DNA from 3 places in the Mesorhizobium sp. CNPSo 4671 genome. Region 3 is predicted to be linked to each of the others. Evidence: predicted binding sites of a transcription regulator. Region 3 holds the regulator's gene; each other region holds the start of a gene.

Region 1 (6,272 bases), on a different contig from region 3:
GCTTTGCCGTGCTGGCGTTGCCCTTTGTCGACGGCAGGACAGGCCTGGTTTCACCCGAGCAGGTTCAGACCGCGGTTTATGCGGGAACGCGCGACCGCCTCACCGGCTATTTCAAAGAGCTTTCGCGGGTCGGCATCGACACATCCAGTGTGCCCGTCTACGCAACCGCCAACGATGCGGCCAGCACAAAGGCGGGACTCGAGATCATCTTCGGCTCTGCCCACCCCCCGACGGCGATCCTGGCGATGTCGGACAGAATGGCGCTGGCGGCGCTCGAATGGCTGAGCGCGCGCAAGCTGAACGTCCCCAATGACGTCTCCATCGTCGGGTTCGATGGCGTTCCGGAAGCCGCAGCATCCGAGCCACCACTGACCACCATCGCCCAACCGATTGCCGAGATGGGCCGTCTCGCCGTCAAGGCGATTCTGGAAAATGACGGCACGACAAATCGCCGGCAACTGCCGGTCGAATTGATCGTGCGCGCCTCGTCGGCTTCGCCTCGCGGCTGAAACCGCACGCGCCTCAGCGATTGACCCTCGCCACGGCGGAGATGCCGAAAGGCGCACGCACCGGCGCGACTTCCTTTTGCGCCGCGCGGACCTTACCCGCGCCGCCGATCGTCGACAGCCATTCGAGATAGAAGGCGAGCGCGAACTGCATGGCGATGCCGGCTGACAGGAGCAAGGTGTCGTAGGCAAGCCCACCCGGATTGATCAGCTTCATCACCTGAGCGACCATGGCGATCACCGTGCCAGCGATGAAGACCGGCAGCGAGCGCTTGCCGAGTATCGCCAGCGGATGGTCCGGGCTGGTGCGAAACAGGTTCGACAGCGCCGGCAAGGCGACGACGAGGTAGCTGACCGCCAGGATGTGCAACAGACGCGGCAACGACAGGAAGGTCTTGTCGAAGCCGCCGATGACCACGGGCAGCTTGAACCAGGTAATCTGCCCCCAGAGCGGGCTGTGCACCCAGACCAGCGCCGTCGCCACATAGGCCGCGGCCGCGCCGACCAGCCAGCGGTTGACCGGAATGACGCCGCCACGCCTGACATGCAGCATGGCGGCCAAGCCGATGTTGAACAAGAACTGCCAGGACAGAGGGTTCAGGAACCAGAAGCCGGGCTCGGGATAGTTGGGCGGGGCGATCTGCCAGATGCCGGCGATGAGCCACAGCGCACCGGACGCGACCAGGGCAGCGACGGGCCGATAGCTGATGAACAGTACGAAGACCGGGGCCATCAAAAGCAGCGCGGCATAGACCGGCAGGATGTTGTTGTAGCCAAGCTGATGGCCGAGCGTGACGATGCCCACCAGCACTTCCGGCGTGTTCTTCATCAGCGGCTCGATGTTGATCAGCTTCAGCAGTTCCGGCCGCCTGGTGAACACCGCCACGGCGCAGAACAATGCGATCACCACCATCGTCGTGACGACATGGGCGACGTAGAGCATGCCCGCCCGCCGCCACATCTTCAATGTGGCCAGAAGCCGGCCACCCGGCCGGAACTTGGTGCCGTAGGCAAGCGCGACCGAGATGCCGGAAATCAGCACGAACGCCTCGGCCGCATCCGAAAAGCCGAAATTCTTGTAGGTTAGGGTCTCGAACGCGGTGCCCGGCACATGGTCGACGAAAATGGTGAACAGTGCGAGCGCGCGCAGTACATCGATACGCGTATCGCGTTCGGGGATACGCAAATTGCGATCCGGGATACGCAAATTGCGATCCGACAAAACAGGGGTAGTCATCGACAAAAGGCCTCAAAGCTGGTTGTTCATGTCCAGCAATGCGACCCCCGGCGCACCGCTCCGATTCCTCCACGTGGAGTGTATCGGCGCAGAAACGGGCCGGAATGCGCCTGGTTCAATCAACTTTCGCGGAGCACGAAAATATTGCGTTTTGAAGCCGGCAAATTCAGCGGAACCTCATATAATCAAGAGGATGCGGGATGACTGGCGACAGCGTCGAAAACGGCCCGCTGCTCAAGGATCTGGCCTTTCCTTATCGCGTTCACGACACCGGCAAAGACAGCCGTGAATGCCTGTTTCTGCTGCACGGATCGGGTGTCGACGAGACCACTTTGGTGCCGCTGGCAAGACGGATCGCACCCGGCGCCACGCTGGTCGCGGTGCGTGGCCGTATCCCCCAGGACGGCGGTTTCCGCTGGTTCGAGCGCATCACACCGACACGCTTCGAGCAAAAGAGCATCCTCGTCGAAACCGCTGCCTTCGCGGCATTCGCAAGCGAAGTCGCCAGGCGCCACAAGCTCGATCTTACCCGTGCTACATTTCTCGGCTATTCGAACGGCGCCAATCTGGTTTCCAGCCTAATGCTGCTCCATCCCGGCATCGTCCGCAGGGCGGCGCTGCTCAGGCCAATGCCCGTGCTAGACCAGCTACCGGCGATCGACCTCGCGGGAACACGGACGCTGATCATCGCCGGCGCCGCCGACGAGACTTACGGGCCCTTCGCGCCAGCGCTGGTGACGCTGCTCAGCCAGCATGGCGCCGAGATAGACGCCCGGATCATTCCCTCAGGCCATGACATCGGCGACCCGGACGCCGCCATCGTCAGGCAATGGCTGGCTGGATCGACGGCCGCGGCATAGGCAGAGCCGCTGGTGAGCCTGGCAGGCTGTTTCGGGACCGGAAGCGACAGAATAAGTGCGACAAAAGCAACTATTCACCAACGAAATGGCCCGGGCCTTCAGTTGTCCACAGCGGCGACATATACCTGTTACATCCGGTCTATCGAGATGCTGTTCACTGAGGGGAGGTCTGCATGGCCGACAAGAACAGCGTCACTTTGCTCGACGACACGTCGCAATTGCCTGTCATCGCGGCCAATCCGGCCGAGATCGCCAGGATTGAAAACAGCATCGACGTGCGCGACCGGGCGGCGATTTCGGTGTTCGGCGACCGCGCCCAGCAGGCCGTCAGCGACTATGCCGACAAGATCCTGTCCCAGTTGCGCAACCGTGACCTCGGCGACACCGGCGACCTGCTGACCGATATCATCATGAAGGCCAAGAACCTCGATCCGGCCTCGCTGAAGGATCAGGGGTTTTTGAGCAATCTGTTTTCCTCGTTCAAGGCGCGGCTCGAGCGCTTCAAGGAAAAATACGCGGACGTGGCCGGGCAGATCGACCGCATCGGCCTCGAGCTCGACCGTCACAAGGACACGCTGCGGCGCGACATCGCCGTGCTCGACGATCTGCACGAGCAGACGAAAGATTCCATCCTCAAGCTCGATGCCTATGTGCAGGCGGGCAAGAAATTCGTCGACGACTATCGCACCAACGAACTGCCGAAACTGAAGGCCGCGGCGGATAAGACCGGCGGTGATGTCGGCGGCACGCTGGAGGCGCAGACCTATCAGGACGCGGTGCAAGCTTTGGATCGTCTGGAAAAGCGTGTCTTCTACCTCGTGCAGGCGCGCCAGCTTGGCATCCAGCAATTGCCGCAGATCCGCATCGTCCAGTCCGGCGACGAGACCCTGATCGAGAACCTGCAGGCGACCTCGGCGCTGACCGTGCCGGCCTGGAAGCAGAAAATGGTCATCCTGCTTGGGCTGACCAACCAGAAATCGGCGCTCGAACTGCAAAAGACGGTGACGGACGCCACCAACGAGATGATCCGCCAGACCTCCAAGATGATGAAGGATCAGGCGATCTCCATCGAGGAGCAGGCGCAGCGCGGCATCGTCGATGTCGAGACGCTGGCGCAGGCCAATCGCGACCTCATCGATACGGTGCAAGGTGTGCTGAAGGTCCAGCAGGAGGGCCGCCATAAGCGGGCCGACGCTGAAAAGCAAATGGACCAGATGACGCTCGATCTGAAGAAAGCGCTGACTCAAGGCTGATCGGAACCGCCATGCCGAAGACGCTGACGTCCGTTCTGTTGCTGGTCTTCGCGGTGCTTTTGGCCGCTTGCAACTCGAGCAACGTCAAGTTCTCGATCGTCTCCGGCTCCGAGAACACGGTTCTGGAGCCGATCGTGCAGGAATTCTGCGCCAAGCAGGGCGTGACCTGCACCTTTGCCTATGAAGGTTCGCTCGACATCGGCCTTGGCCTGCAACGACCTGCCGGCCTCGACCAGGATGCGGTCTGGCCGGCCTCGAGCGTTTGGGTCGACCTGTTCGATAGCGGCCGCAGAGTGCGCAATTTGACCTCGATCGCGCAGATGCCGGTCATTGTGGGCGTGCGCAAATCCAAGGCCGCGGAGCTCGGCTGGGTCGGCAAGCCGGTCTTCATGAAGGACATCCTGGCGGCGGTGAAAGACGGACAGCTCAAATTCCTGATGACGTCGGCGACGCAGTCCAATTCCGGCGCCAGTGCCTATCTCGCCATGCTGTCCAGCGCACTCGGCGGCAAGGAAGTGATCGAGCCTGGCGATCTCGACAATCCCAACGTGCGCGAAACGGTGAGCGCCCTGCTGCAGGGCGTCGAACGTTCATCCGGCTCGTCGGGCTGGCTTGCCGATCTCTATGTCGACAGCGCCGGCAAGGGCACCGTCTACGACGCGATGTGGAACTATGAGGCGACGCTGAAGGAGACCAACGACAAACTGAAGCAGATGGGCAAGGAGCCGCTCTACGCCGTCTATCCGGCCGACGGCGTCGCGGTCGGCGATTCGCCGCTCGGCTTCATCGACCATGGGCGCGGCCCGGACGTCGAAAAATTCTTCACCGATCTGCTCGCCTATCTGCAGTCGGACGCGGTGCGCAAGCGCATCGCCGACACCGGCCGGCGGCTGCCGCTTGGCGGCTCGGCCATCCAGGCCGCGGCCGAACCCGACTGGAATTTCGACCCGGGCAAACTGGTGACGTCGATCCGCATGCCGGAGCCGGCGGTGATCCGCAAGGCGCTCGACCTCTATCAGGAGGCCCTGCGCAAACCGTCGCTTACGGCGCTGTGCTTCGACTTCTCCGGCTCGATGGAAGACAAGGGCGAGAAGCAGTTGCAGGCCGCCGCGCAATTCCTGTTCACGCCGGAAAAGGCCAGCGAGGTGCTGGTGCAGTGGACGCCGTCCGACCACATCTTCGTGCTGCCGTTCGACAGCGTCGTGCGCGCCAATTTCGCAGCAACCGGCGATGCGGCCGGGCAAGCCCAGTTGCTCTCTGCCGTCGCCGACCAGCGCGCGGGCGGCGGCACCGATATGTATGCCTGCGCCCAGCAGGCGCTGCAGCAGATCACCGCGACACCGGATCTGCCAAAATACCTGCCGGCGATCATCATCATGACCGATGGCAGGACGGATGGCAGCGCCGACTTCTTCCTTCAGCAATGGCGCAACGCACCGGTGCGTGTGCCGGTGTTCGGCATCACCTTCGGCGATGCCGACAAGAGCCAGCTCGACAGTCTTGCCAAGGCAACTTCGGCACGCGTGTTCGATGGCAGCGGCGATCTGGCGGGCGCCTTCCGCGCCGCCCGCGGCTACAACTGAGATGCGCGGCTAGGATGCGTGGCTTGTTCGGCAACGACTGGAACTGGATCGTGGCGGGCCTCGTCTCGGCGGCATTGCTGGTCGGGCTGAGCCTGCTCACCCATTTTCCGTTCCTGGTATCGGCGATCATCGCAGCACTTGTCTTTGCCGGGCTGGTGTTCGTGCTGGCACCGCGCCAGCTGTTCGAAGGCCTCGATCTGAATTCGATCGGCGGCAGCCGGGTGGCGTTCGCCCGCGAGCTTCTGGCACAGGCCCAACCGGCCGCGGATAGGCTTGCCGCGGCGGCAGGCACGATTGCCGACAAAGAGATGAAAGCGAAGGTAAAGAACCTCTCCGACATCGCCGCCGATGTGATTTCCAGGGTCGAGGCCAAGCCCGACAGCGCGCCTTCGGTGCGAAGGTTCCTCACCTACTACGTGCCGCAGGCGGCAGAGGTGGCGGAGGGCTATGCGACGCTGGCAAACCGACGCGCGCCCAGTCAGGCGCGGCTGGCGAATGTCGGCGCGGTGATCACCAAGCTTCAGGACGGATTCGTGCACTATGCCGATAGCCTCGCCGACTCCGAATTCGGCACGCTCGACGTGGACCTGCGACTCATTCAGGAGTCGCTCAAAGAGGATATTGGTCGCTGATGGCCATTTCGCGCCGCGCCTTTGGACTGGGTCTGCTGGGTGCGGCCGCCGCCGGCACCGGCGGCTATCTGACACTCAAGGACCGCCCCGAATTCCGCGGCTATCTAGGCAACAAGGCGCATCTGTTCGGCTTCATCGGTGGCGAGAAGCAGGCGTTCCTGGTCGATCCGGATGTTGTCCATGCACTGGGCGGCTACGGGC
Region 2 (6,272 bases), on a different contig from region 3:
AGCGCATCTTCGAGGAGTTCGAGCAGGCCGACGGCACCTCCACGCGCACACATGGCGGGGCGGGGCTGGGACTTGCCATCTCCAAGCGCCTGGTGGCTGCCATGGGCGGCACGATTTCGGTCTCCAGCCGGCTTGGCCAGGGATCGGAATTCGTCTTCGAAATCCCGGCCACGGAGGCCACTGGGGCGCCGCAGGGCCAGCAGAACGTGCTCGCCGGCAGGCGCGCGGTGATCCTGTCCAGGAACGCCATCGAGGCCGACGCCATCGCCCGCACCATCCGCGCCAATGGCGGCACCGCCGGTATCGCCACCACCGTGGCGCAGGCCGTACCCTTGGCAGAGGGCTGCGACGTTCTTCTGGTCGACGCGGCCATCGAGGAGAGCGACGGGAGAGTGCTCAAGCGGTTGCGCCAAAGCGGCTTTTCCGACTGCGAAGCCATCACGCTGATCGCGCCGACCGACCGCGGCATGCTTGGCGAGTTCCGCGCCAGCGGCTACGCGACCTTCCTGGCCCGACCGGTGCGCGGTGGAACACTTTTGCGTGTCCTTTTGACCAGCCATGCACCGGCCCTTACCCAGCCGCAGCCGGAAAAGGGCCGCACCCCGGCGCTTCGCGCCTCAAGTGGCCGCCAGCAGGGCCTGTCCGTGCTGATCGCCGAGGACAACGACATCAATGCCATGCTGGCCCGCGCCACGCTGTTGAAGGCGGGGCACCGCGTCAAGGTTGTCGGCAATGGCAAGGCCGCCGTCGAGGCCGTCACCAGTGCCGGGCACAAGCACCGCTTCGACGTGGTACTGATGGACCTGCATATGCCGGTCATGGACGGTCTGGACGCCATTGCCGCGATCCGCCGCCATGAAGAGGAAACATCGGCGCCGCCCGTGCCGATCATGGTGCTGTCGGCCGACAGCCAGGAAAAGACCCGTCATGCGGTGCTCGCCCATGGCGCCAGCGGCTTCGTCACCAAGCCGCTCGACCCCGATGCACTGGTCAATGCCGTCGAGGGCCAGGTCGCCGCTTGATCCGCCTTTTTCCAACCGCGCGCTGATGCATGTCACCCAAAAGTGACCGCCATTTTGCAAGGGTGACATGCGTGGAAACAGGGACCTTGAGCGCTCCAAATGGGTTCGTGCAGACGAGACATGCCTCGGCTCTCCTCACCGAACGTAGCCGGTTGACCGTTTTCGCCAGCCGACGAAGTATTGCCCGCAACGCCGTATCACGGTACTGTCACAATCCTGTTGCACCTACACCGTATCCCCGTGCCAAGAGGGATGGCTCGAAGGAGAATCACTCGTGCATACAGTTATGCCGGAATGTGACACTCGGCCGAACGCCAGCAGCGCCTTGCTTGCCGGGCGTAATGTCGATTCCGTCATAAAAGGCGCAGCACTCGGCCGTATCGGCAATCTCGAAGTGCGGCTCGCACGCAACGAGGCCGAGATCGCGGCCGCGCAGGAAGTGCGTTACCGGGTATTTTACGACGAGCTTGGCGCCCGCAAGGACCTGTTCCAGGCGCAGGACCGTCGCGACGCCGACCGCTTCGATCCGCTCTGCGACCATCTTCTGGTCCTGGATACGACGCTTTCCGGCCCCGAACATCGCCGTATCGTCGGTACCTATCGCCTGCTGCGGCAAGAAATCGCGGCCACCGCCGGCGGCTTCTATTCCGAAGGCGAGTTCGAGCTGACCAAGCTCATCGCCCGTCATCCCGGCCAGCGCTTTCTCGAACTCGGCCGCTCCTGCGTTTTGCCGCAATACCGCTCGAAGCGCACCATCGAGGCGCTGTGGCAAGGCATCTGGGCCTACATCAATCACTACGAAATCGGCGTGATGACCGGCTGCGCGTCCTTCCATGGCACCGTGCCGGCCGCTCACGCGGAGGCGCTCACCTATCTCGCCCATCACTGCCGCACCAACTCCGCCTGGGACGTGCGCGCGGTTTCCGATCGGTACTGCTCCATGGATCTGATGCCGATCGAGGCAGTCAATGCCAAAGCGGCGATCGCGGCAATGCCGCCTCTGGTCAAGGGCTATCTGAGGGTCGGCGCCCGCATCGGCGACGGCTGCGTTATCGACCGCGAATTCTCGACGGTCGATGTGTTCGTCGTGATGCCGGTCAAGGAAATCGGCGCCCGCTACGTCAATTATTATGGCGGGGAAGCCCAGCGCTTCGCAGCATAGCGAATAGCGAATAGCGAATAGCGAATTACGCCGCAATCCTGCGGACTGTCATCCCTATTCGCTACTCCCTATTTGCCATTCGCTCCCTCTCTCACGGAATATCTTCCGGCCTTCGTCCCGGCCGGCTCCTGTACGACGGAAACGACCAGCCGAAACGGAGCGCGCCGCCGCGCACGGCGAGCGCCACGCCGAAGCCGGCCAACCCCGAGACGATCTGCGGCAATCCGGCGACGTCGCCCAGTGTGAAGATGGCGGCGCCCGCCAGGGCAGCCGTGACGTAGATCTCCGGCCTCAGCAGCACCGATGGCTCGCCGGCCAGCAGATCGCGCAATATGCCGCCGAAAGTCGCGGTCAGCATGCCGGTGATGATCGAAACCACCGGCGAACCGGTGATGGCCAAGCCCTTTGCCGCGCCCATCACCGAAAAGGCGGCGAGCCCGATGGCATCGAGCCACAAGAGCAGCTTGTAGCGGGATTCGACGCGGTGCGCGGTGAAGAAGACCAGGACCGCCACCACGGCGCAAATCAGCACATAGTCGCGGTTTCCCACCCAGAAGACCGGCACATTGAGGATGAGATCACGAAACGTGCCGCCGCCAATGCCGGTGACGCTGGCCAGGAACAGGAACCCGATAATGTCGAGTTGTTTGCGCGACGCCGCCAACGCCCCGGTCGCCGCAAAAACGGCGACGCCGGCATAGTCGAGAAGGGCGATGGGGTGCATGGGAGGCCAAGGGCAGTAGGGGAATAGGGCAGTAAGGCAGTATGTTTAACACGAAGCCAGAGAGTTGGGACGACCCCTATTCTCCTACTGCCTACTGCCTACTGCCTACTGCCTACTGCCTACTGCCTACTGCCTACTGCCTTACTGCCCAATCCCTAACTACGCATCCCTCTCCGCCTCGTCATTCACCGGCCCCGGCTCGACCGGCGCCTCGGCGGCAATTTTCGGGCCGCCCTTGGCGACGCCGACCATGGCCGGACGCAGCACCCGCTCGCCGATCGAATAGCCCGGCTGCACGACCTGAACCACGGTGTTGGCCGGGACATCGGGATTGGGCACTTCGAACATCGCCTGGTGGAAATTGGGATCGAACTTCTCGCCTTCGGGAGTAAGCTTCTTGACCCCGTGCCGTTCCAGCGCCGAAAGCATGGCGCGCTCGGTCAGGTCGACGCCTTCGATCAGCGCCTTGAAGCCGGCGTCGCCCGACGCCTTGGCCTCGGCGGGTATGGCGTCCAGCGCGCGGCGCAGATTGTCCGACACTGACAGCATGTCGCGGGCGAAATTCGCGACCGCGTAGGTGCGCGCGTCGTGCACGTCGCGCGCGGTGCGGCGGCGCAGGTTCTCCATCTCGGCCGCGACGCGCAGCGCGCGGTCCTTCAGCTCTTCATTTTCCTTCAGCAGCCGCACAAGCGCTTCATAGTCGCCGTCAATGCTGCCTTCCGTGCGCTCGGCATTGGCCTCGGCCGCCTCGGCTTCATTGGGCGCGCGTTCATCTTTTGCCTGGTCGCTCATCGCCGTTTCCCGTCATCTCGAATGGTATGGATTTTGTGCCCGATATCGAGGTTTGGCAGCCAAAAATCAAGGGGTAAGCGACCGTTGGGCCCTTGGCCCGACCTGAGCGGCGATCAACGGCGATATTTCGATTTTAATTCAAATTTTACCATGACTGCCGGCTTGGCTTGCCACAGAAGCGTGATGAGGGAACCATTCCCTTGCTGGAGGAGTTTCCGAGCCGACACAGGATTTTATAATGATGACCCGCGACAAGGCTGAAAAAGGAGAAAGGCTCGCCGCCGAAGTCAGGCGCCAGTTCGGTGCCGAGGCGATGACGCGCTTTCTGCGTACCTTGCCGGCTTTCCGTATCCAAGCCGATACTCACGACCGCTTCAGGCAATTGCTCGACCGCCTCGACCGGGTCGAGGACGAGGATACAGGCTGGCGGCGGCAATAATTCCCGTTGGGCGCTTACGCGACAATTACGCACAGTAATTCTGCGTGATGGTTGCCTTGCGGTGGCCACACGCCGCGCCTATGGTTCCTGATGAACATGATTTCCCCCGATGCGGCCGCCAACAGCAAGCGCGCCTGGCTGAAGATTCTGGCGCGCTACAAGAAGCCGGACCGGCGGCGCAGCGCCATCGAACTCGCCATCACCCTCATTCCATTTGCCACGCTCTGGGCACTGTCCTCGGCGGCCTATGCCTATGGCCATTGGTGGGGGCTGATCCTGATCCTGCCGGCGGCCGGGTTCCTGGTGCGCATCTTCATGATCCAGCACGATTGCGGCCATGGCTCTTTCTTTGCCAATCGATACGCCGACGACTGGATCGGTCGCGCGCTCGGTGTCCTGACGCTGACGCCCTATGATTGCTGGCGGCGCGCGCACGCGACACATCATGCCAGCGCCGGCAATCTCGACGAGCGCGGCATGGGCGATATCAGGACGCTGACCGTTGCCGAATACCGGCAATTGTCCTGGCGTGGGCGCCTCGCCTATCGGCTCTATCGCCACCCGCTGGTGATGTTCGGGCTGGGGCCGATCTGGCTGTTCATCTTCTCGCAAAGGCTGCCCATTGGCATGATGCGCGGCGGCCTGACGCCCTGGGTGTCGTCGATGACCACCAACCTCGCCATCGCGCTTGCGGCAGCCATTCTCATCTGGGCCGTCGGCCCCGGTGCGTTCCTGGTTGTCCATCTGCCAATCGTCATTCTCGCGGGCTCGGCCGGCATCTGGCTGTTCTACGTCCAGCACCAGTTCGAGGAGACGGAATGGGCAAAGGACGACGACTGGGAGTTCCAGCATGCCGCCCTGCACGGCTCGTCCTATTACGACCTGCCGCCGGTGCTGAACTGGTTCACCGGCAATATCGGCGTCCACCACGTGCACCACCTCTCCGCCAAGGTGCCGGGCTACCGGCTGCAGGAGGTGCTGCGGGATTATCCGGAGCTGCGCGGTATCGGTCGCGTCACGCTGCTCGACAGCTTGCGCTGCGTCAAACTGGCATTGTGGGACGAGAACCGCCGCAAGCTGGTGTCGTTCCGCGAAGCACGGGCGGCGTTGTAGAAAGACTGCCGCGCCATGGCGCGGCAGCTTGCCACCGGATCAAGCCGCCTGGCGCTCGTCGCGCATCAGGATCTCGCCATGGCGGATCTCGGTGCCCAGCACCTTCAGGCATTCGCGGATGAAGTTGGACAGGCCAGGCCAGCCCTTGGCTGAAACGAGATTGCCGTCGACATGGGCACCGGTCGGGGCGACGTCGATGTAGATGCCGCCGGCCAGCGTCACTTCCGGCTCGCAATAGTGCAGCGCCGCCACTTCCCTGCCCCGCACTACGCCGTCGACCGCGATCAGGATCTGTACGCCATGGCAGATGGTGAAGATCGGCTTGCCGGCCTCGTGGAAATGCCGCACCAGCGCCTGCACCCGCTTGTCGATACGGATGTATTCGGGACCGCGCCCGCCCGCCGCGTAGACGGCGTCATATTTGGCCGGGTCGACCTCGGAGAACGTCTTGTTGAGGATGTAGTCGTGGCCGAGCTTTTCCGTGTAGGTCTGGTGGCCTTCGAAGTCGTGAAGCGAGGTCTTCAGGACATCGCCCGCCTTCTTGTCCGGGCAGACTACATGCACGGTGTGGCCGACCGCATGCATGGCCTGTTCAAAGACGAAAATCTCATACTCCTCGCTGAACTCGCCAACGAGCATCAATATTTTCTTGCCAGCCATTCCCGGTTCCTCCCTTGTGGCTATATTTATTTCGGGTCGCGAAATAATGTTCCCTATCCTAAGGGCAGGACGGTTAAAGGGAAAGCGCAAATCGCCAAATTGGTATGACCAGTTTTCCGCATTCTTGACCGAAGGCCGTTCCCGGCAGACGAAAACAGCCTCGCTGGCTCGACCAGAGCCGCAGTCAGGCGGCCGCCTTGATCATGTCCGCCGCCTTCTCGGCAATCATGATGGTCGGCGCGTTGGTGTTGCCGCCGATCAGGGTCGGCATCACCGAGGCGTCGACGACCCGCAAGGCCTTGAGCCCGTGGACCCGCAATTGCGGATCGACCACTGCCATCTCGTCGACGCCCATCTTGC
Region 3 (6,272 bases):
TGGCGGCTGTGAATCCCTTCATGATATTCCTCCCTGCGCCGCGTATGGCGCGACCAAACTGGCCCTAAGGCCGGCACAGAGGCTCTATTTTTTCGAGCCTCGAAAAAACACTGATCCAACACCGGAACGCTGTCAACAACGATTCTGATGGATTTTGATGTCCCCGCGAATTTTTTTCGAGCCTCGGAATAAATAAATGACAGGACGGGCCGCTTCTGCCAGTATTTGACCATGTCGCATGCGGCGTTCGAGGAACCGCGGCGACTGGGGAGGATGTGGGAAAACATGTCGGTCGGAATCCGTCACGACGATCTGCGCCGGCGCAACCGCGCCATGGTGATCGCGGCCGTGCGCCGGGCCGGTCGGCCCTCGCGCACCGAGATCGCCGCGACCACCGGCCTCAGCCATTCGACCATATCGGCGATTTCCTCCGATCTGATCGGTGAAGGCATCCTGGCCGAAGGCAAGCCGAGCGAGGCCGGCTCGCTGAAGCGCGGCAGGCCGCAGGTCGGCCTCGGCCTCAACTCGGAGGCCGCGGCCGTCATGACCGTGGTGCTGTCGCTGAATTTCCTGTCCGTCGCCGTCATCGACTATGCCGGCCAGGTGGTCTCGGAGGAACAGCGCCGGCTGGACACGCTGACCATGTCGCGCGAAGCGCTGATCGGCGAATGCGTCGCCATCGTGCGGCGGCGCCTCGAGGATCCCGATATCGACGTGCGCAGCGTCGCCCGCATCGCACTGGCAATACAGGGCATCACCGACACCGAGGCCCGGGCGATGCTGTGGTCGCCGATCACGCCGCAGACCAACATCGCCTTCGCCGACATACTCGAGGCCGAGTTCGGCATCCCCGCCACCATGGAAAACGACTGCAACATGATGGCGGTGGCGCTGCGCTGGCGCGATCCCGAGCGCTATCGCGACGACTTCATCGCCATCCTGCTTTCGCACGGCATCGGCATGGGCCTGGTGCTGAAGGGCGAGCTGTTCACCGGCACCCATTCCTCGGGCGGCGAGTTCGGTCACATGATCCATCGGCCCGGCGGCGCGCTTTGCCGCTGCGGACGCCGCGGCTGCGTCGAGGCCTATGCCGGCAACTACGCCATCTGGCGCAACGCCAGGCAGCTTGGCGAGGACACCGAGCCGGTCGCCGACGTCAGCGACGCACAGATGCGGGCACTCGCCGCCACCGCACGGGAAAGAGACGGGCCTGAGCGAGAAGCCTATCGCAAGGCCGGCGAGGCATTGGGCTATGGCCTCGGCAGCCTGTTCGCGCTGATCGATCCCGCGCCCGTCGCCATGGTCGGCGTCAGTGCCGCCGCCTTCGACCTGATCGAGCCGGCATTGCGCGAGGCGATCGCGCAGACCGCCGGCGGCCAGCACTCGAAATCGATTTCCTTCGACACCGAACCGAACGAACTGCCGCTGATCCGCGAAGGCTGCGCCATGCGCGCGCTGACCTTCGTCGACCAGGAGATTTTCGCGCCGGGCGTGCAGGCAAGGGCGGGCGGCGTGGGCAAGAACGTGGCCTGAAACCGCTCGCGATCAATCCTCGCGGATCGCGTAGCCCGCGCCGCGAATGGTGCGGATGACGTCGGGCATGCGGCCATTGTTGACCGCCTTGCGCAGGCGGCCGACATGCACGTCGACGGTGCGCTCGTCGATGTAGATCGTCTCGCCCCAGACATTGTCGAGCAGCTGGCTGCGCGAGAACACGCGGCCGGGATGGCGCATCATGAATTCGAGCAGGCGGAACTCGGTCGGCCCAAGCCGTATCTCGCTCTTCTTGCGATAGACCCGGTGCGATTCGCGGTCGAGCACGATGTCGCCGACCTTGAGCACGCTGGACAGCACTTCCGGCTTGGCGCGGCGAAGCAGCGCCTTGACTCTTGCCATGAATTCCGGCGTCGAAAACGGCTTGACCAGATAGTCGTCGGCGCCGGTGGAAAGTCCACGTACACGGTCGCTTTCTTCGCCCCGCGCGGTCAGCATGATGATCGGCAGCCGCTCGGTCTCGGGCCGCATTCGCAGGCGCCGGCAGAGTTCGATGCCGGACACCGCAGGCACCATCCAGTCGAGCACCAGAAGGTCGGGCACGTTCTCCTGGAGCCGGATTTCGGCTTCGTCGCCGCGCGGCACCACCTCGACCTGGTAGCCTTCGGATTCCAGATTGTAGCGGAGCAGCACCCCCAGCGGCTCCTCATCCTCCACCACCATGATGCGTGGCGCGATCATCGACTGGTTACCCCTGCGCTCAGGCTGCCGGCGCTGACATCGCCGTCTCGTCCTGTTTTGGACGATTGGCGGGCAGCTGCGTGCCGGTCAGGACATAGTACGCATTCTCGGCGATGTTGGTCACGTGGTCACCGATGCGTTCGAGATTCTTGGCGCAGAACAACAGATGCGTGCAGGCCGTGATGTTGCGCGGATCCTCCATCATATAGGTCAGCAGTTCACGGAAGACGGAGGTGTATTTGACGTCGATACGTTCGTCGTCGGCGCGCAACTTCGCCAGTGCGGCGGCATCGCGCGCCGCATACTCCTCGATCACGCCCTGCACCTGGATCAGCACCAGCTGCGCCATGGCGTCGATGGAATGCGACAGGTCGCGCGGCGTGGCGCTGAGACCGACGGTGCCGACGCGCTTGGCGATGTTCTTGGCAAGGTCGCCGATGCGTTCGAGGTCGCCGGCCATGCGGATCGAGCCGACTACATGACGCAGATCGTCGGCCATCGGCTGGCGCTTGGCGATCAGCGTGATGGCACGGTCGTCGAGTTCGCGCTGGCGCGCGTCCATGATCGCGTCGTCGGAGACCACGCGCTGGGCCAGCGCATTGTCGGAATTCAGCAGTGCCTTGGTGGCGCCGCCGACCATCGAGCCGGCGAGGTCGCCCATGTCGCTGATCAGCCTGCTGATCTGTCCGAGATCCTCGTCGAAGGCTGCGACTGTGTGTTCGGCCATGATCCTGGTCCTCGTATGCGTGCGATCAGCCGAAGCGGCCGGTGATGTAGTCTTGCGTGCGCTTCTCGCGAGGCGACGTGAAGATCTTCTCGGTTTTGTCGAACTCGACCAGTTCGCCCAGATACATGAAGGCGGTCTGCTTCGACACGCGCGCCGCCTGCTGCATGTTGTGGGTGACGATGACGATCGTGTACTCGGCTTGCAACTCGTCGATCAGCTCCTCGATCTTGGCGGTCGAGAGCGGGTCGAGCGCCGAGGCCGGCTCGTCGAGCAGGATGACTTCCGGCTTCACCGCCACGGTGCGGGCGATGCACAGCCGCTGCTGCTGGCCGCCCGACAGGCTGAGGCCGCTGGCGTTGAGCTTGTCCTTGACCTCGGTCCACAGTGCCGCGCGCTTCAGCGCCTGCTCGACACGGCCGTCCATCTCGGCCTTGCTGATCTTGTCATAGAGCCTGACGCCGAAAGCGATGTTCTCGTAGATCGACATCGGGAACGGCGTCGGCTTCTGGAACACCATGCCGATCTTGGTGCGCAGCAGATTGAGGTCCTGCGAACGGTCGAGAACGTTCTGGCCGTCGAGCAGCACCTGGCCCTCGGCGGTCTGCTTGGGATAGAGCTCATAGATACGGTTGAAGACGCGCAGCAGCGTCGACTTTCCGCAGCCCGAAGGGCCGATGAAGGCGGTGACGCTGCGCTCGGGCAGCGACAGCGTGATATCCTTCAGGGCCTTCGACTGGCCATAGTAGAAGTTGAGGTTCTTGACCTCGATCTTGGCCTTGGCCACCGCCTCGGCGGCGATCGTCATGTCTGGAGACAACATCTGGCTCATTTGTCCTCTCTGCGTCCGGTCAGGCTGCGCGCAAAGATGCTGAGCGCGAGAACCGTCAATGTGATGATGAGTGCACCGGTCCAGGCCAGCTGCTGCCATTCCTCGTAAGGGCTGAGAGCGAACTGGAAGATGGTGACAGGCAGGCTGGCCATCGGCGCGTTGAGATTGCTCGACCAGAACTGATTGTTCAGCGCCGTGAAAAGAAGCGGTGCGGTCTCGCCGGAGATGCGCGCGATCGCCAGCAATATGCCGGTGACGATGCCGGAAAGTGCCGCGCGGTAGGCAACCGAGCGGATGACCACCCAGCGCGGTGCGCCGATCGCGGTGCCGGCTTCGCGCAGGGCGTTGGGCACCAGATTGAGCATGTCCTCTGTGGTGCGCACCACGACCGGGATGACCAGGATGGCAAGTGCTACGGCACCGGCGATCGCCGAGAAATGCCCCATTGGCCGCACCATCAGCTCATAGACGAACAGGCCGATGATAATCGACGGCGCCGACAAAAGGATGTCGTTGATGAAGCGAACCACGGTGGTGAGCTTCGAGAAGCGGCCATATTCCGCCATATAGGTGCCGGCCAGCACGCCGATCGGCGTGCCGACGATGATGCCGATGATGGTCATCACGATGCTGCCATAGATGGCGTTGAGCAGGCCGCCGGCATCGCCGGGCGGTGGCGTCATTTCCGTGAAGACCGAGAGGGAGACGCCGGCGAGGCCCTTGTAGAGCAGGGCGCCGAGGATCAGCGCCAGCCAGGCAAGGCCGATGCCGGCGGCGACGACGCACAGCGTCATCATCACGCCATTCTTGCGCTTGCGGCTCTGGTGAAGCGATGCGGCTGTCGACATCGGTCAGGCTCCGGTGCGGGCGTCAATGCGCATCAGCATGTAGCGGGCGATGGCAAGGATCATGAAGGTGATGACGAACAGGATCAGGCCGAGCGCCACCAGCGAGGAGGTATAGAGATCGCCGACCGCTTCGGTGAATTCGTTGGCGATGGTCGCCGAGATCGTCGTTGCCGGCGCAAACAGCGATGTCGAGATGCGGTGCGCGTTGCCGATGACGAAGGTCACCGCCATGGTTTCGCCGAGCGCACGGCCGAGCGCGAGCATGACGCCGCCCATGATGCCGATGCGCGTGTAGGGAATGACGACCCGGCGCGTGACTTCCCAGGTCGTGCAGCCGATGCCATAGGCCGATTCCTTGAGCACCGACGGCACCGTATCGAAGACGTCCTTGGTGATCGAGGTGATAAAAGGCAGGATCATGATGGCCAGGATCATCGCCGAGGTCAGCAGGCCGATACCGTAAGGAGGGCCGGCGAACAGGCTGTTGAGGCCCGGAATGTCGTGGAAGACGCTGATGATGAAAGGCTGCACCGTCGTCTGCAGGAACGGCGCCAGCACGAACAGGCCCCAGATACCGTAGATGATCGAAGGGATGCCGGCCAACAATTCAACCGCCATGCCGATCGGGCGTCGCAGCGGGCGCGGGCAAAGCTCGGTGAGGAAGATGGCGATGCCGATGCCGAGCGGCACGGCGATCAGGATGGCGATGGCCGAGGTGATGATGGTGCCGTAGATCGGCGCCAGCGCGCCGAACTTCTCCGTCACCGGATTCCAGCTTTCGCTGGTCAGGAAAGAGAAGCCGAAGGTCGACAGAGCTTGCCATGAACCGGCTACCAGCGAGATCGCAACACCACCGAGCAGGACCAGAACCAGTATGGCTGCGGCGCGGGTCATTCCGTGGAAGATCGAATCGGTCAGCGCGAACCGTCGAACGGTGGCGTCGCGCGAACCTCTAACGGCTGGCAAGGCTTCCTGGACAGCGCTCATGTCAAGCTCGGCTCTTTCAAGTTGATGGGAAAAGGAGCGCCGCGGGCGCGGCGCTCCTTCGGAGGATATTACTCGCCGGCATAGACGGGCTTGCCGTCGGCCTGGATGTCGGCCTTCCACGAAGCCTTGATCAGGTCGACGACGCTGTCGGGGATCGAGACGTAGTCGAGCGCCTTGGCGGTTTCCTTGCCGTCCTTGTAGGCCCAGGCAAAGAACTTCAGCGCTTCGCCGGTGGCAGCGGCATCATCCGGAGCCTTGTGGATCAGAACCCAGGTCGAAGCAGCGATCGGCCAGGTGGTGTCGCCAGGCTCGTTGGTGATGATGACGTTGAAGTTCTTGGCAGTCTTGAAGTCGGCATTCGAAGCGGCAGCGCCGAAGGATTCGAGCGACGGCTCGACGACCTTGCCGGCTGCATTCAGCATCTTGGAGTAGGACAGGTTGTTCTGCTTGGCATAGGCGTATTCGACGTAACCGATGCCGCCGTCGGTCTGCTTGACGGTGTTGGCAACGCCTTCGCTGCCCTTGGCGCCGACGCCCGTCGGCCATTCGACGGCGCTGTCCGAACCGACCTTGTCCTTCCAGTCGGGCGAGAGCTTCACCAGATAGTTGGTGAAGTTGAAGGTGGTGCCCGAGCCGTCCGAGCGAT

The links. The regulator PhoB, encoded in region 3, activates phosphate uptake and scavenging genes when phosphate is short. The targets are predictions, from matches to a motif close to TGTCATNNANCTGTCAT.
Region 1: a site for PhoB is predicted at 2,719-2,735, ahead of AC04SF_RS25080 (toxic anion resistance protein). Genes of this name have one in related genera too.
Region 2: a site for PhoB is predicted at 1,229-1,245, ahead of olsB (l-ornithine N(alpha)-acyltransferase). Genes of this name have one in related genera too.

The regions. Positions count from the first base shown of each region.
Region 1 is NZ_JBWLUW010000009.1:253,823-260,094, forward strand. Features, by position in the region: gene AC04SF_RS25065 (LacI family DNA-binding transcriptional regulator) at 1-509, shown strand, start outside; gene AC04SF_RS25070 (OpgC family protein) at 523-1,743, opposite strand; gene AC04SF_RS25075 (alpha/beta hydrolase) at 1,944-2,603, shown strand; gene AC04SF_RS25080 (toxic anion resistance protein) at 2,777-3,856, shown strand; gene AC04SF_RS25085 (substrate-binding domain-containing protein) at 3,868-5,439, shown strand; gene AC04SF_RS25090 (5-bromo-4-chloroindolyl phosphate hydrolysis family protein) at 5,454-6,071, shown strand; gene AC04SF_RS25095 (hypothetical protein) at 6,071-6,272, shown strand, end outside.
Region 2 is NZ_JBWLUW010000011.1:30,948-37,219, reverse strand. Features, by position in the region: gene AC04SF_RS26700 (ATP-binding protein) at 1-1,022, shown strand, start outside; gene olsB (l-ornithine N(alpha)-acyltransferase) at 1,309-2,184, shown strand; gene AC04SF_RS26690 (trimeric intracellular cation channel family protein) at 2,276-2,908, opposite strand; gene grpE (nucleotide exchange factor GrpE) at 3,068-3,700, opposite strand; gene AC04SF_RS26680 (hypothetical protein) at 3,939-4,139, shown strand; gene AC04SF_RS26675 (fatty acid desaturase) at 4,230-5,252, shown strand; gene AC04SF_RS26670 (DJ-1/PfpI family protein) at 5,292-5,912, opposite strand; gene AC04SF_RS26665 (GMC family oxidoreductase) at 6,097-6,272, opposite strand, start outside.
Region 3 is NZ_JBWLUW010000007.1:317,086-323,357, reverse strand. Features, by position in the region: gene xylF (D-xylose ABC transporter substrate-binding protein) at 1-22, opposite strand, end outside; gene AC04SF_RS21425 (ROK family protein) at 286-1,533, shown strand; gene phoB (phosphate regulon transcriptional regulator PhoB) at 1,546-2,235, opposite strand; gene phoU (phosphate signaling complex protein PhoU) at 2,255-2,962, opposite strand; gene pstB (phosphate ABC transporter ATP-binding protein PstB) at 2,988-3,791, opposite strand; gene pstA (phosphate ABC transporter permease PstA) at 3,788-4,639, opposite strand; gene pstC (phosphate ABC transporter permease subunit PstC) at 4,643-5,626, opposite strand; gene pstS (phosphate ABC transporter substrate-binding protein PstS) at 5,695-6,272, opposite strand, start outside.